2 regions of the Bradyrhizobium sp. Ash2021 genome follow, and region 2 is predicted to be linked to the other one. Evidence: predicted binding sites of a transcription regulator. Region 2 holds the regulator's gene; the other holds the start of a gene.
What was found. Region 2 encodes LexA, which represses DNA repair genes until DNA is damaged. Its sites were predicted from a motif close to TGTTCNNNNTGTGTTCNG; they were not measured.
Positions count from the first base shown of each region.

Region 1: a site for LexA is predicted at 6,122-6,139, ahead of recA (recombinase RecA). Genes of this name have one in related genera too.

Region 1 is NZ_CP100604.1:6,266,651-6,274,663, forward strand. Features, by position in the region: gene gcvP (aminomethyl-transferring glycine dehydrogenase) at 1-2,806, shown strand, start outside; gene NL528_RS30325 (hypothetical protein) at 2,817-3,812, opposite strand; gene NL528_RS30330 (hypothetical protein) at 3,809-4,810, opposite strand; gene recA (recombinase RecA) at 4,924-6,021, opposite strand; gene NL528_RS30340 (IS1182 family transposase) at 6,472-7,815, opposite strand.
Region 2 is NZ_CP100604.1:5,286,362-5,294,374, reverse strand. Features, by position in the region: gene NL528_RS25480 (ComEC/Rec2 family competence protein) at 1-238, shown strand, start outside; gene NL528_RS25475 (hypothetical protein) at 324-551, opposite strand; gene NL528_RS25470 (hypothetical protein) at 685-1,113, opposite strand; gene NL528_RS25465 (hypothetical protein) at 1,327-1,533, opposite strand; gene lexA (transcriptional repressor LexA) at 1,727-2,437, opposite strand; gene glp (gephyrin-like molybdotransferase Glp) at 2,638-3,864, opposite strand; gene NL528_RS25450 (HAD-IA family hydrolase) at 3,874-4,500, opposite strand; gene NL528_RS25445 (hypothetical protein) at 4,669-4,956, shown strand; gene NL528_RS25440 (hypothetical protein) at 5,024-5,494, shown strand; gene NL528_RS25435 (hypothetical protein) at 5,464-6,204, shown strand; gene NL528_RS25430 (phytanoyl-CoA dioxygenase family protein) at 6,229-7,062, shown strand; gene NL528_RS25425 (ABC transporter ATP-binding protein) at 7,139-7,861, opposite strand; gene NL528_RS25420 (ABC transporter ATP-binding protein) at 7,858-8,013, opposite strand, start outside.

The DNA.
Region 1 (8,013 bases), 980 kb from region 2:
GCCTCGCGACATCGCGGCGATGCTGGAGACGGTGGGCGCCAAGAGCCTCAGCGCGCTGATGGGCCAAACGCTGCCGTCCGCGATCCGGCAGCAGGCGCCGCTCGATCTCGGCCGTGCTTTGAGCGAAACCGAGGCGCTGGCGCATATGGGCGAACTCGCCGCGGAAAACCAGGTGTTCACCTCGCTGATCGGCCAGGGCTATTCCGGCACCATCCTGCCCGCGGTGATCCAGCGCAACATTCTGGAGAACCCGGCCTGGTACACGGCTTACACGCCGTATCAGCCGGAAATCAGCCAGGGCCGGCTGGAGGCACTGTTCAATTTCCAGACCATGATCTGCGATCTCACCGGGCTCGACGTCGCCAACGCTTCATTGCTCGATGAGGCGACTGCGGCGGCGGAGGCGATGGCGCTGGCGGAACGCGCCTCGCAGGTGAAGACAAAATCGTTCTTCGTGGACGCGGAAGTGCATCCGCAGACGCTGGCCGTGCTGCGCACCCGCGCCGAGCCGCTGGGATGGACATTAATCGTCGGCGATCCCCTCACCGATCTCGACAGCGCGGACGTGTTCGGCGCCGTGCTGCAATATCCGGGGACGTCCGGCGCGGTGCGCGATTTGCGGCCGGCGATCGCGACGCTGCATGCAAAGGGCGCGCTCGCGATTGTCGCCGCCGACCTGCTGGCGCTGACGCTGCTCGCTTCCCCCGGCGAACTCGGCGCCGATATCGCGGTTGGTTCCGCGCAGCGCTTTGGCGTGCCGATGGGGTATGGCGGCCCGCACGCGGCCTATATGGCGGTGCGCGATGCGCTGAAGCGTTCGCTGCCCGGCCGCATCGTCGGTTTGTCGGTGGACTCGCGCGGGGCACCCGCCTACCGCCTGGCACTGCAGACCCGCGAACAGCACATCCGCCGCGAAAAAGCGACCTCCAACATCTGCACCGCGCAGGTGCTGCTGGCAGTGATCGCCTCGATGTATGCGGTCTATCACGGCCCGGAGGGATTGACGCATATCGCGCGCGCCGTGCATCGCCGCGCGGCCGTGCTGGCGGCGGGGCTGCGCAAGCTCGGCTTTGCCACCAGGAGCGAGGCGTTCTTCGACACCGTGACGGTAGACACCGGCGGCAAACAAAGCCGGATCGCCGCCCGCGCGTTGGCCGAGAAAATCAACTTTCGGGTCGGTGAAGGAACGCTCGGAATTGCTGTGGACGAGACCACCACGCCTGCGGTCATCGAGGCGGTGTGGCGCGCGTTCGGCGGCAAGCTGTCATATGTGGACATCGAAGCCGGCACGCGCGAGGCGTTGCCTTCGGAACTGAAACGCGGCAGCGCCTTCCTGACCCATCCGGTATTCCATGCGCACCGTTCCGAGACCGAGTTGCTGCGCTACATGCGAAAACTCAGCGATCGCGATCTCGCGCTCGACCGCGCGATGATCCCGCTGGGCTCCTGCACCATGAAGCTCAATGCGACGGCGGAGATGATTCCGCTGACCTGGCCGGCGTTCGGCGATCTGCATCCGTTCGCGCCGCGCGAACAGGCCAGAGGCTATCACGCGCTGTTTGCGCGGCTCGACAAATGGCTGTGCGATATCACCGGCTACGACGCGATCTCGCTGCAGCCGAATTCCGGCGCGCAGGGCGAATATGCCGGATTGCTCGCAATCCGCGCCTATCACGCCGCGCGCGGCGAGCCGCATCGCAAGGTGTGCCTGATCCCCTCCTCCGCGCACGGCACCAATCCGGCGTCCGCCCACATGGCCGGCATGGAAGTGGTGGTGACGGCCTGCGACAGCAGGGGCGACGTCGACGTCGACGATTTGCGGGCGAAGGCGGAAAAGCATTCGAAAAATCTCGCCGCCGTGATGATCACCTATCCCTCGACGCATGGCGTGTTCGAGGAGCACATCAGCGAGATCTGCGACATCGTGCATGGCCATGGCGGCCAGGTCTATCTCGACGGCGCCAACATGAACGCGCAGGTTGGCCTCGCGCGGCCCGGCGATTACGGCGCCGATGTCAGCCATCTCAATCTGCACAAGACCTTCTGCATCCCGCATGGCGGCGGCGGCCCCGGCATGGGCCCGATCGGCGTAAAGGCGCATCTCGCTCCCTATCTGCCCGGACATCCCGCCGCCAACGGCGCCGGGCCGCATGTGATCGGGCCGGTGTCGGCGGCGCCGTTCGGCTCGGCGTCGATCCTGACCATCTCCTACATCTACATCCTGATGATGGGCGGCGAAGGCCTGACGCGGGCGACCGAGATCGCGATCCTCAATGCGAACTATATCGCCGCACGGCTGCAGCCGCATTTCCCGGTGCTGTACCGAAATGCAAAAGGCCGGGTCGCGCATGAATGCATCGTCGATCCGCGCCCGCTCAAGGTGACGAGCGGCGTCACCGTCGACGACATCGCAAAGCGCCTGATCGATTACGGCTTTCATGCCCCGACCATGAGCTTTCCGGTGCCGGGCACGCTGATGGTCGAGCCGACCGAATCGGAATCCAGGGCCGAACTCGATCGGTTCTGCGATGCCATGATCGCGATCCGCAACGAGATTGCCGAGATCGAGGCCGGCCGCTGGAAGATCGAGGCCTCGCCGCTGCGCCACGCCCCGCACACCGTGCACGACATCGCCGACGATGCGTGGGCCCGCGCCTATAGCCGCGCCGAGGGCTGTTTCCCTGCGGGCGTCTCGCGCACGGATAAGTATTGGAGCCCGGTCGGGCGGGTCGACAATGTCTATGGCGACCGCAATCTGGTGTGTTCGTGCCCGCCGATCGACGATTACGCGCAGGCGGCGGAGTGAGGCGATCGCGTTAGGGCGCGACCAGCGTACGGCGCTCAGGATCCCAGCGCCATAACCGGTCGTTGGTTACCTCGGTGCCGCCCCACCAGCGATGAATGGGGTTGTGGCGGCTGAAATCGTCCGCTCCTGCAATGACGGCTTTGCCGAGTTCAGTCAGTGCAAGCCTGCTGCGCTTGTACCGCGCGTGACGGTCAGCGTCTTCGTGCATTTCGAGATCGAAAGGTCCTTCGTCGAGTCCCGACACCGCAGGCGCTGGACAATGCGCCAAGCCATCGAGCAAGGCCCCCACTTCCCAATAGCCGAAAACCCGACGTTCATTGGGTTTCTCGTGACCCGGAAACACCTCGTAAGGATGCACGTGACCTGCGGATATCAGCTCCAAAATCCGCATTTCCGTCGCGCCAAGCCCGGAGCCGCACATGGGAAGTTCTTCGAGCAGCGAAATCACTGAACTCCGCAGATGCGGAAGCGCTTTCAAGTCTCGCCCCGGCAGACCGAACCAGGCCTGCGGTGTCGGCGCGCGCCAGGCGGCCCAGGCTGCGGCGGCGATTTCAAGGTGGTCGTTGCAGATTGGAACGGCCTGAGGCCGCAACGTCGCCAATTCCTTCGGCAGTTGATCGCCGATGCCAGAGTCTGTCTGGATCAGACTCAATCTGGAAATGACATTAGTATGCGGTCGCAAATAGTCCAGCAGCCAAAGCAGCATCAATTGGTCGTTCGACTCTGGGCTGATCCATAATTCGACCGCTTCGCATTTCGCACACAGCTCAATCAATCCAAGATCGGCGACGCCAAATCCTTCCAGACGCCAGGAAGGGCAATCGTCCTGCCAATGGAGGCTATTCTCCTGCATCGTTCGGGCCGCGAAGAACGCGTCGAGTTGCGCTCCGGACGGTAAAGCTCCCCAGACGAGCCGACGTTCGATCGCGATCGCGAGGTCACCGGGACACGCGCCCATGAGAGCGCCCGCGGCGGAAGAGTCTGCCGTCAAGATCAGGCGCGTCATGCGCGTTTTCGTTGAGGTTTCGTCAGAACGGGATCGAAATGCCATAATCGATCGTTGGTGAGATGCGTGCCGCCCCACCAGCGATCGATCGGGTTATGGCGGCTGAAATCTTCCTTATGAGCGAGAACCGCCTTGCCGAATTCGGTCATCGTCAACCGGCTTCGCTGATACGCCTTGAGGCGATCTCGCAAGTTCTCTTTGTCGATGACACGCAACTCGTCGTCGAGCCCTGCGAGGGCCGGCCTCGGACCATGCGCAAGCCCCTCAAGCAAGGACCCGATTTCCCAATCGCTGAATACTCCGCGTTGACGAAAACCGCGAAGATAAAACAGCATATTTGTGCCCATAAAACCTGTCGCAACCAGTTCGAGGAGCCGCATCTCTGTCGCGCCAAGTCCCGTTACATCAGAAGGAAGTTCCTCGATCAAATCAAGCAGGGCCGGCCTCAGCAATGGAAATGCGCTCAAATCCCGATGGAGCTGATCGAAGCAGGGTTCGGGCGTCGGTGCCCGATACGCCCGCCAGCACATGCTTGCAGTTTCGATATGCGCTCTGCTGACGTTGACAAGCGGGATACGATCTTCCTTTGGCGCCTCCACATCCATCATGATCAGGTTGAAGTCGACAAGGCGCAGTTTCAGCCTGGTCGCAATCTCCGGGTAAGACCTGAACCAATCGAGCCAGCAGATCAGTTGCAATTGATCGTCGGGCGCTGGATCAAACCACAGCTCGATGACCTCGTAAGGCTTGCAGAACTCGAACAACGCGAGATCTCTGCGCGCTTTGCTGCCGTGACGCCATAGGCCGACAAAATTCGACCAATGCTCGCCTGGGCCGTGCCTCTCGGAACGCGCGGCGACATAGCGTGCGAGTTCGTCCAAGGATGGCAACGGTCCCCCTACGAAGCGAAAGGGAAACATGATCGTAGCGTCGGCATCTATGAGCTCTGAACGGGTGAGACTTGAGCCGGACGAACTGGTCACAATCAGGCGATTCATGGGGCTCACTCACACGCACAAAACAAAACGGGCGCCGGGAACGTCGGCAACTCAACGTCCTCAGCGCCCGCTATGTCGAAACTCAGATCACGCGGACCAGGTCTCGGAAAAACTCACGCCTCCGCGGCATCCTCCGGCTCTTCGCCATCGGCATCGCGCTCGGGCGAGCCTGCCAGAATCTGCTCGGCGATCAGGCCGGAGTTTTGCCGGATCGCCGCTTCGATCTTCGCGGTCATGTCGGGATTGGCCTTGAGGAATGCTTTCGAATTCTCGCGGCCCTGGCCGAGGCGCTGGCTGTCATAGGAGAACCAGGCGCCGGACTTTTCGACGATGCCGGCCTTGACGCCGAGGTCGAGGATTTCGCCCATCTTGGAGACGCCTTCGCCATACATGATGTCGAATTCGACCTGCTTGAACGGCGGCGCCAGCTTGTTCTTCACCACCTTGACGCGGGTCTGGTTGCCGACCACTTCGTCGCGTTCCTTGATGGCGCCGATGCGGCGGATGTCGAGGCGGACGGAGGCGTAAAATTTCAGCGCGTTGCCGCCGGTGGTGGTTTCCGGCGAGCCGTACATCACGCCGATCTTCATCCGAATCTGGTTGATGAAGATCACCATGGTGTTGGATTTGTTGATCGAGGCGGTGAGCTTGCGCAATGCCTGGCTCATCAGCCGCGCCTGCAGGCCGGGCAGCGCATCGCCCATCTCGCCTTCGAGTTCGGCCTTCGGCACCAGCGCCGCAACCGAGTCGATCACCAGCACGTCGACCGCGCCGGAGCGCACCAGCGTGTCGCAAATTTCCAGCGCCTGCTCACCGGTGTCGGGCTGCGAAATCAGCAGCTCGTCGATGTTGACGCCAAGCTTGCGGGCATAGACCGGATCGAGCGCGTGTTCGGCGTCGATGAAGGCGCAGATGCCACCCTTCTTCTGGCCTTCGGCCACCGTGTGCAGCGCCAGCGTGGTTTTGCCCGAGGATTCCGGCCCGTAGATTTCAACCACCCGCCCCCTCGGCAAGCCGCCGACGCCAAGCGCGATGTCCAGCCCGAGCGAGCCCGAGGAAATGGTCTCGATGTCCATCGAGCGGTCGTTCTTGCCCAGCTTCATCACCGAGCCCTTGCCGAACTGACGCTCGATCTGGGAGAGCGCGGCAGACAGGGCCTTGGTCTTATCCATGGAGGATCCTTCGACGATACGCAGGGCAGTAGCAGACATAGGACGTGCTCCTTATGGCGGGGATTCGCTAGCGGGACAAATGGGCGACGAAGTCTTTGGAATCGGCGGCTGATGGGAACCTTGTACCATGTTTGTTCTCCGTTCGCAATATGTTCTTTCGGCTGAGGGGGCGCTGGCCTGTTTCCGGCCTCGTAATTTGAAAAATGCAGTGGCCTAATTTGGGTCTGTAAGGTCGGCGTCAGCTTGGTCTTCTAGTCTGAGAACCATGCTGTTCCGGGGGGCCAAGGCCACGGATCAACCCTCTCCGGGAATTGGCTGAGGAGTCATTCCATGGATAGCCCGCGGCATTGCCAAGATCAGTCGGCCGAATGTCGTCGCTTGGTGAAATTAGCGCAAAGTGAAGCTGAAGCCGAGATTCTGAAAAATCTCTCCTCTAGGAGTCCGTCCAGATAGGTGCTGCGACGGGCATTTATTGGCATGTTAGCCGGCTCAGGCAGCCTTTGCGAGGGTGAACAGCTTCAGGAGGTTGTGGGCGGTGCAGATCATGGCCCACTCGGCACGCACTTTTTCGACACCCCGCAACAGGAACTGGCGGAAGCCGCGCGCCTGTTTGATCTGTCCGAACACCGGTTCGACCACTTGCTTTCTCAATCGGTAGGGCGTTTCGAAGCCGCCATCGTCGATCTTCTTTCGCATCCGTTGGGTCAGCGGTCCGCCGATTTTTCCGTTCGCGGCTGTCGGGTGCTTGGCGCGTCCAGGCGCGACATAGCCGTCAACGCGATGTGCTTCGAGCGCTTCGAGATTGGATTCGCTGCAGTAGCCGGAGTCCGCTGAGGCCTGCTCCGGCGTGCGGCCGAGATTGTTCTCGATGGCCTCGATCAGGGGCACCAGCTGGCCCTGATCGTTGCCGCACTGCGTCAGTTCGTGCGCGACAATGATCTGGGCGCCTGCGTCGACGGCGGCCTGTGCATTATAGGCCTGAACGAAGCCATCCTTCGACTTCATGATGCGGCTTTCCGGATCGGTGAAGTTGCGTTGCGACTTGGGATCAGGCTGGTCCGATGCCGGCGCCGCCGGTTTGCCCGGCTTCTTGCGGCCTTCGGCTTGGCGCTGCTGTTCCTTTTCGGCCTCGATGCGACGCTCTTCCTCCGCGGCCAGCCTGGCGTCGGCCTCCAGCGCCGCCATCGCCTGCTGGATCTTCGCCAGCCGCTTCTCCTTGTCGCCAGCCCAATCCGGCAGCTCGTCGCCGCGTTTGTCTTTGCCGAAAGTCTCGTCCTCCTGAGCATCCGCCGCCTCAGCGGCCGCCAGCATGCGAGCGACCTCGGCTTTCAATTCCGCCTCGCGTTTCTTCATGCGCTCATAACTCATCGCTTTATGTTTCGACGCGTTCGCTTTGATCTTCGTGCCATCAAGCGCGACATGGCCGAGTTTGACCAGCCCTGCCGTCTCGCACAACTTCAGAACCTGCAGGAACAGTGCGCCGAGCGCCTTCAAATGCCGCTTGCGGAAGTCGCTGATCGTGCGAAAATCCGGCGGATCGAGCGCGACAATCATTACAAAATCATTCCGTTCGCGGCAGGCCTTCGCGATCCGCCGCGATGAATACAGCCCACTCGCATAGCCGTGCAGCACAAGCGCCACCATCATGCGCGGGTCGAACGGCGGCTGCCCGAGCCCGCTCACATAGCTGCCCGTGATCTCCTTGAGATCGAGGCTCTCCCGCACCAGTTCAACGATAAACCGCGAGACATGGCCTTTCGGCACGAAGTCCTGCACATTCGGCGGCAGAAGCAGCGTCTGATCGATATTCCAGGGGCGAAAATACTTGCTCATCGCCCAAGGTTGAATCAGACTCGCTCAGAATTGAACAGCCACTATTCGGACAGGCTCCTAGCTGGACGAGACTGGCCGGCCAAATCGACCGATACAACGCGCTCAAACGTGAACAAGACCGCCGCGCCGTCTGAAAGTAAGGCGCATCTGCGAGTGGCCTATTTCGGCCAGTACCGCCGAGGGGTTTTGAAACGAGGA
Region 2 (8,013 bases):
GGCTTCGTGCGCCGCTTCGGTCATGGGTCTCGAGCGCCTGCGGCGGCAGGGCGCATTGGCGCTGCGGCGAAGCCGCGACGGATTTACTGTCGACGCGGTCAAGCCCAGGGGTCTCGACCGGCCGTGGTCGCCGGGGATGGCCGGCGAGGCCGAGACAACGATCCTCGCGCCGCGCCTGGCTGCACCGCGCGCTATCGATGCAACGCCGGCGGAGGCCGATGTGCAGGCGGATGAGTAGTCTCTCGTTTGATGCGTTTTCTTCGAAAACGACGAGTAGTCCTTGGTTTGACGGGTTTTCTTCGAAAACGCTATGGGGGGCGCTGTTACTGTCTGTCCGGTAAGGGATGCGCCGGCACTTCGAACGCGCCGAGGTGAAATTCCTCCATGCCGTCCGCCGCCGCCGCCATCTGGACCAGCGTAAACGTCGCATCCGGAAATTGTTCCCAGATCGCCAGGTCTTCTGCTGCGACGTTAAGCCATCCGAATCTGAACATGTATCGGCCGGGCTCGGTGACGTGCCCGGCTTTTTGCCAACTGATCTTGGTGACCACCGGTCACTCCCTTTGGCATGTTTCGGCAACACACAGCTTTTTTGCGCCTCCGGATTGCGTACCGGAGGCGCTCCAATACGATTTCACTCACCGCGCGTCGCAACGCTCGCCGGCCGAAGCCGACGGCGAAGGATCAGCCGATCGAGATCGACGTCGCCGGACGCGTTTCGACAGCCGGAGCCGCGCGCTCGGTGATCGGATGAGTCACCGTCACCGGCAATTGCAGTACGCTGACCCGCTGTCCCTCGCAGAGCTGCGTCACCAGCACGAAGCTTCCGTCCGGAAACTCGACCGCGTCATGGTGACGTTCCCGAACATGCGGATCAATCATGTTGAACTTGCCGACGCGGAAGCCGACGGTCCGGGTCCAGATCCACCGGTTGTCGTATTTGACGTCTTCGGCAAACGCCAGCTCGGTGCCGGGAAGCATGCAGACCGCGACATTGGGTTCGCTCTCTGATGCAAATCCGCGGGTCGATGTGCCGCGGAATGTCGTGGTGATCAGCGTCTCTCCGACCTTGGCGGGGCGGGTTGCCATAGCGTGCAGACTATAGTCACACATCGGATGCTCCTCATTCGAGATAGCCGACCCGTGCCTCCTGTTGAGGCAACAGGCCTCTATCAGAGTGGAGACAGCTTACGCGCTTTTGTGGGCAATTGTGCGGCTGGCGTAGGCCTGTCAGATCACAAACGCGCTAACACGCGCTCGGTTCGAACCGTGCGTGCAAAAAAAAGCCCCGACTCCGCCGGGGTCTCTTTGTCGTTGCCGAGTTGATCAGTGACCGGCGGGTGCCGAGAAGCCGCCATAGGCCCAGCCGGACGGCGCGGGGGCGTCGACTGAATTGTTGGCGTTGCGGTATTGTCCGCCGGCCACCACGCGGTTCGCCTTGTTGGCGCGGTGCCGTTCGGCCGCTGAAGCGAACTGCGACGTCGATGCGGCAATCAATGCCGAAACCAGAACCGTCAAAATGGTCTTGCGCATGGTTGTCTCCTCGTGCTGCACGCTATTTTCGACGAAGCGGGTGCGCTTCGTTGCTTGCGTGCTGAGGATCTAGCGCCGGACTGGGCCGCGGATAATCCTTACGATTGCCGAAGGACCATCCATCAGGGGTGGATAATCCGCCCCTTGCAGGGAATCGAAAGCGGACCAGCGCGTCCGCTCAATACTTCCGGTCTCAATACTTCCGGTAAAGCCCGATCAGCTTGCCCTGAATCCTGACCCGATTCGGCGGCAGGATGCGGACTTCATAGGAGGTATTGGCGGGCTCGAGCGCGATCGAGGCGCCGCGGCGGCGGAAGCGTTTCAGCGTGGCTTCCTCCTCGTCGATCAGCGCCACCACGATATCGCCGGTGTCGGCGGTGTCGTTGCGCTGGATCAGCGCCATGTCGCCGTCGAGAATGCCGGCGTCGACCATGGAATCGCCGCGCACTTCGAGCGCGTAGTGCTCGCCGGAGCCGAGCATGTCCGGCGGCACGCTGATGGTATGGCTGCGGGTCTGCAGCGCCTCGATCGGCGTACCGGCGGCGATCCGGCCCATCACGGGCACCGCGACCGGGCGGTTGCCGTCGTCCTCGGAAGCACTGGCGCCGGAGCTGCGGACCTTGCCCAGCGTGCCTTCGATGACGCTCGGGGTGAAGCCGCGGCGGCCATTGCCGTTACCGCCGCCCGACAGCTCGGGCAGCTTGATGACCTCGATGGCGCGGGCGCGATTGGGCAGGCGGCGGATGAAGCCGCGCTCTTCCAGCGCGGTGATGAGTCGGTGGATACCGGACTTCGAGCGCAGGTCGAGCGCATCCTTCATCTCGTCGAAGGAGGGCGGCACGCCAGCCTCTTTCAGCCTTTCGTTGATGAAACGCAGAAGTTCATACTGTTTGCGCGTAAGCATCTCGAGCATTCCCCCGGTTGGTCGCGTCGTTCGATTCCCTGAGATCGGGAGCCTGATATCGGAAGTCCGAAACTCCCGTTCCTAGACACAAGGTCTCGAAACAAATCATGAACGGACACTATATGTTCGATACATGTTCCGCAACCACTTAATTTCCGGTGAACGGGACCCGGTTTTGCCGGAACGTGCCGCCCGGCGCTTCACTCCGGCAAACGCAGGAGCTCGCAGGGCGCGCCGGCACCGGCTGCGGGTGCAAACGGCGGACGTATCACAAGTGCCCTTGCCGCAGCGAGATTCCCGAGCAGCGAACTGTCCTGATGGGTGACCGGGGTTGCAATCAGCGTGCCGTCGGCGCGCTCCTCGAGGCGGGCGCGCAAGTAATCCTCGCGCTGGTCGTTGGCGGCGAGATCGCGGCCGAGCAGCGCCGTTTCTCTGGTGTGATGGACGCTGGCGCGGCCCGACAGCGCCCGAATCAACGGCACCAGAAACAGAAAACCGCAGACATAGGAGGAGACGGGATTGCCGGGCAGGCCGATCACCCGCATTGCGCCGAGCCGGCCATGCATCATCGGTTTGCCCGGCCGCATCGCGATCCGCCAAAACGCCATGGTGACGCGCTCCGCCTCCAGCGATTGCTTGACGAGGTCGTGGTCGCCGACCGAGGCGCCGCCGGTGGTGATCAGGATGTCCGCGCCGGATGCGCGGGCCCGGCGGATGCCCTCGGTGGTGGCCGCGACCGTGTCGGCGGCGATGCCGAGGTCGATGGTCTCGGCGCCCTCGGCCCGCGCCAGCGCGCGGAGCGCATACCCGTTGGAATAGACGATCTGGCCGGGGCCGGGGATGGTGCCCGGCATCACCAGTTCGTCGCCGGTCGCCAGCACCGCGACCTTCGGGCGGCGGCGGACGGCGAGTTCCGGATAGTTCATGCCGGCGGCGAGCGAGAGGTCGCGATCGGTGAGGCGGCTTCCCCCGGCAAGCAGCACGTCGCCCTCGCGGAAATCGACGCCGGCGGGGCGGATGTGCCGGCCGGTTTTCGCGGCCTCCGTGATGGTGATGTGGTCGCCGTCGACTGCCGAATCTTCCCGAATCGTGTCTTCCTGGATGATGACGGCATCGGCGCCGTCGGGGATCACGCCGCCGGTGAAAATCCGCACCGCCTCGTTGGCGCCGACCTTTTTCTCAAACGGGCGGCCGGCCGCGACCTCGCCGATCACCTTCAGCCGTGCGGTGAGATCACCGGCGTCCGCCGCGCGCACCGCATAGCCGTCCATCGCCGACATCGCCTGCGGCGGCTGGGTGCGCCGTGCCGCGACGTCGCGCGCGAGCACGCGATGCCAGGCGGCATCGAGCGCGACCATTTCTTCGGGCAACGGTTCTGCGCCCGCCAGGATCGCGCTGAGAGCATCGGCAACCGGCATCAAGGCCACGGCAAACTCCTAAATTCCGAGTGCAGCGAGCGCGTTCACGACATCATCGGGCGATGTCACGTGAACCGCAACCAGACCGCGCGCCCGGGCGCCTTCGATATTGGCGGCAACGTCGTCGAAGAACACGATGCGTTCGGCGGGCACGCCGATCGCTCTCACCACGTGATCATAGGCTGCCGCATCGGGCTTTCGAAGCCCGATGCTCGATGACAAAAACACTTCGCGGAAATGGCCGAGCACATCGGCATAGGCTTTCGAGAAATGCGCGACATGCGGCCGGTTGGTGTTGGAGAAGGCGTAAAGCGGCAGGTGGGCCGCCGCGCGCTTCAAAAGCGGTGCGATGCCCGGCATTTCGCCGGCAAAGATCGCGTTCCAGCCCTCCAGGAACTGGGCATCGGAAATGCCGATGCCGAGCGCGTCGCGCAGGCTTTGAAAGTAGGCCGCGTCCTCGATCTTGCCGACCTCGTGATCCCGGTAGGATGCTTCGCGGACGAATCGCGCGGCAAGGTCGGCCGGCGCACGGCCGGCATGGCCGGCCCAGCAGGCCAGCGCCTTGCCGAAATCGATATCGAGCACCACGCGGCCGAGATCGAACAGCAACGCGTCGGCGGAGTTGGGGGCGAGGCTTGAGATCATCCCGGTCGTTTACAAAACCGGATCAATTCGGGCAATGGCTGGACGGTATCGGCCGCAGCCTCATCCTGGCCGTTCCATAATTTCGGCTATTCAATGCTGCACGTGAACTTGCCGCGCGCTATGATATGCTCTCGTGGAGAGCCTGCGCAGGTCGAGGGAGCAATACGCATGAAAATCTTGGGCGCCGTCGCCGTTATCGCGTTGCTGGCCGGGCCGGCCTATGCCCAGTCGCAGTCGGTTCCCAGATATGGCGACGTCGACAAGGGCAAGTCGCCGCAGGAGATCGAGGCCGACAAAGAGGCTGAGAAGGCCTACAAGAGGTCGCTAAGCAATATTCCGGAACAGAAAAGCGCGGACCCCTGGGGTGCTGTGCGCAGCGACAATGCGCCGAAGGCCCCGGCCAAGACTGCCCACGTTAAGCCGAAGGCCAAGACCGACAGCGCCGCGAAGCAATAAAAATATAAAAGAACGTCTGCTGGCACCGCGCCGGGATCATGGTGACCGGGATGCGAGGAAACAAAACATGTCGGGAACCCTGCTGTTTTCACCGATGACGATCCGCGCCGTCGAATTGCGCAACCGGATCGTGGTGCCGCCGATGCATCAATATTCGGCCATCAAGGGTTTTCCGACCGACTGGCATCTGATGAACGCCGGAAAATTCGCCGCCGGCGGCGCCGGGCTCGTCGTGGTCGAGTCGACCAAGGTCGAGCGGCGCGGCTGCGGCACGGTCGGCGATCTCGGCATCTGGGATGACGCCTTTGTCGAGCCGCTCAGCCGGCTCGCCAAATTCATCAAGCAGCAGAATTCGGTCGCCGGCATTCAGCTCGGCCATTCCGCAAGGCGCGCGCCACAAGGCCATGGAAAGGCGACCGGCCGCTGCAGCGGACGCCCGAAATCGAGGACTGGGACGCCTGGTCGCCGGTGGAGCCGAGCGCGATTGCCCATAGCGAGCGATGGCCGGTGCCGAAGGCGCTGGCGCGGGGCGAGGTGAAAGATTTGGTGCAGGCCTGGGGCGACGCCGCGCGGCGGGCGCATGAGGCCGGCTTCGATGTGCTGGAACTGCACGGCGCGCATGGTTACCTCGTGCACCAGTTCCTGTCGGAACGATCCAACGCGCGCACCGATGAATATGGCGGGTCCGAACTGAACCGGATGCGCTTCATCACCGAAATCACCGAAGCGGTGCGGACGCACTGGCCCGATCACAAGCCGCTGTTCGTCCGCCTGTCGGTGGAGGACAATGCCGGCTGGGGCCCCGAACAGAGCGCGCGGCTCGCGAAAACCCTCAAGACAAAAGGCGTCGACGTCATCGACTGCTCGTCCGGCGGCATCACCGAAATGGCGCCGATCCTGGGCAAGGAAATCAAATACAGTTACCAGGTGCCGCTGTCGGAATACGTCAAGCGCCACGCCGATATCATGACCATGGCGGTCGGGCTCATCATCCACGGCGATCAGGCCGAACAGATCCTTCGCGACGGGCAGGCCGATCTGATCGCGGTCGGCCGCGAGATCCTCAACAACCCGAACTGGCCGATGGACGCGGCGCTGAAGCTCGGCGTCGAAGGCCCGTTCCGCAACGTCCCGCCGCAGTTCGGCTATTGGCTGGGTACGCGGGCCAAACGCGGGTTCGGGACGCAGCCATCGACATGGCAAAACGGGCTGGGTGAGGACAGCGTCAAAGGGGACACCCTTCGCTAAAACAAGAAACATCGGAGGAAGCCCGTGCCGAAATTGCTGAGCGAACACGACGTCGCTGATTATCGCGACCGCGGCTATCACTTCCCGGTCGATGCGCTCAGCGCCGGCGAAGTCGCTGATTTCCGCCGCAAGCTCGAGGACTATGAAACCGCCAGCGGCGGCCCGATCAAGGCGGAGATGCGCCATCGCAGCCACGTGCTCTTCACCTGGATCGACGAGATGATCCGGCACCCCAAAATCCTCGATGCGATCGAGGATTTGCTCGGGCCTGACATCCTGTGCTGGAATACCAGCTTCTTCATCAAGGAAGCGCATGATCCGGGCTTCGTGTCCTGGCATCAGGATGCCACTTATTGGGGTCTCAGCTCATCCGATGTAGCGACCGCCTGGATCGCGATGTCGCCAGCCAACAAGGTTTCCGGCTGCATGAAGTTCATCGCCGGTACCCACACGCAGCAAGTCCAACACGAGGACACGTTCGACCAGAACAATTTGCTGACCCGAGGCCAGGAGATCGCGGTCGATGTCGATGAGGCTAAGGCGGTCTATGTGGAGCTGAAGCCCGGCCAGGCATCGCTTCATCATGTGCTGCTGTTTCACGGATCGGAGCCGAACCGCTCCGACGACCGGCGCATTGGTCTTGCCGTCCGCTACATCCCGACCCATTTGAAGCAGGCGGTGGGCGCGCGGGATTGGGCGACGCTGGTGCGCGGCAAGGATAGCTACCGCAACTTTCTGCCAGCGCACGTGCCAAAGCGCGACCTAGAGCCCGAGGCGCTGGCTTTTCACAAGGAAGTCTCGGAAGAGCAGGTACGCGTGCTTTATCGCGGTACTGGCAAGACCGCCTACCGCGTGTGAGGCGGCATACCTTGCACGTCACGCCGGACATACACGAGCGGAACGTCCTTCAGGCGGCTGTGCTCGGCCATCACGCTCACGTCAGCGTCCATTCCTCGGCGCTGGCGCCGGCCAGCGCGCGGACGCGGGCTTCGTCGGCGGCGAGTTCGTGCGCGGTTCCGGAATAGACCACGATGCCGTCGTCCAGCACATAGGCGTCGTCGGCGATTTCGAGACTCATGCGCGCGTTCTGTTCGACCAGCAGAACGGAAATGCCCTCGGCCTTCATCTGCTGGACGATGCAAAACACCTCGCGCACGATCAGCGGCGCCAGGCCCTGCGAGGGTTCGTCGAGAATGAGCAGGCGGGGATTGAGCAGGAGCGCGCGCGCGATCGAGAGCATCTCCTGTTCGCCGCCGGAAAGCTGGCGGCCGCGATAGAGCTTGCGCTCCTCGAGGCGGGGGAACAGCTGGTAGATCCGCTCGATGGTCCACGGGCCGCCGCGCTCGAGCGGGACTTTAAGATTTTCCTCGACGCTGAGATTGGCGAAGATGCGCCGGCCTTCGGGCACATAGCCGACGCCGCTGGCTGCGATCCGGAAGGTCGGCCAGCGCGTGGTATCCGCGCCGAAGACGGAAACCTTGCCTTCGCGCGGCGGCGTCAGGCCCATCAGGCTGCGCAGCGTCGTGGTCTTGCCAGCGCCGTTGCGGCCGAGCAGGGCGGTGATTTTGCCCTCGGCCACTTCGAGGCTGACGCCATGCAGGATGTGGCTCTTGCCGTAATAAGTGTGCAGGCCTTCGGCGATCAATGCGGCGGTCATGCGGCGGTGCCCAGATAAGCGGCCTGAACGGTCTCGTTGGCGGCGATTTCCTGCGGCGTGCCCTGCGCCAGCATCCTGCCCTGATCGAGCACGCAGATGCGGTCGGCAAGATGAAACACCACGCGCATGTCGTGTTCGATCAGCACGATGGT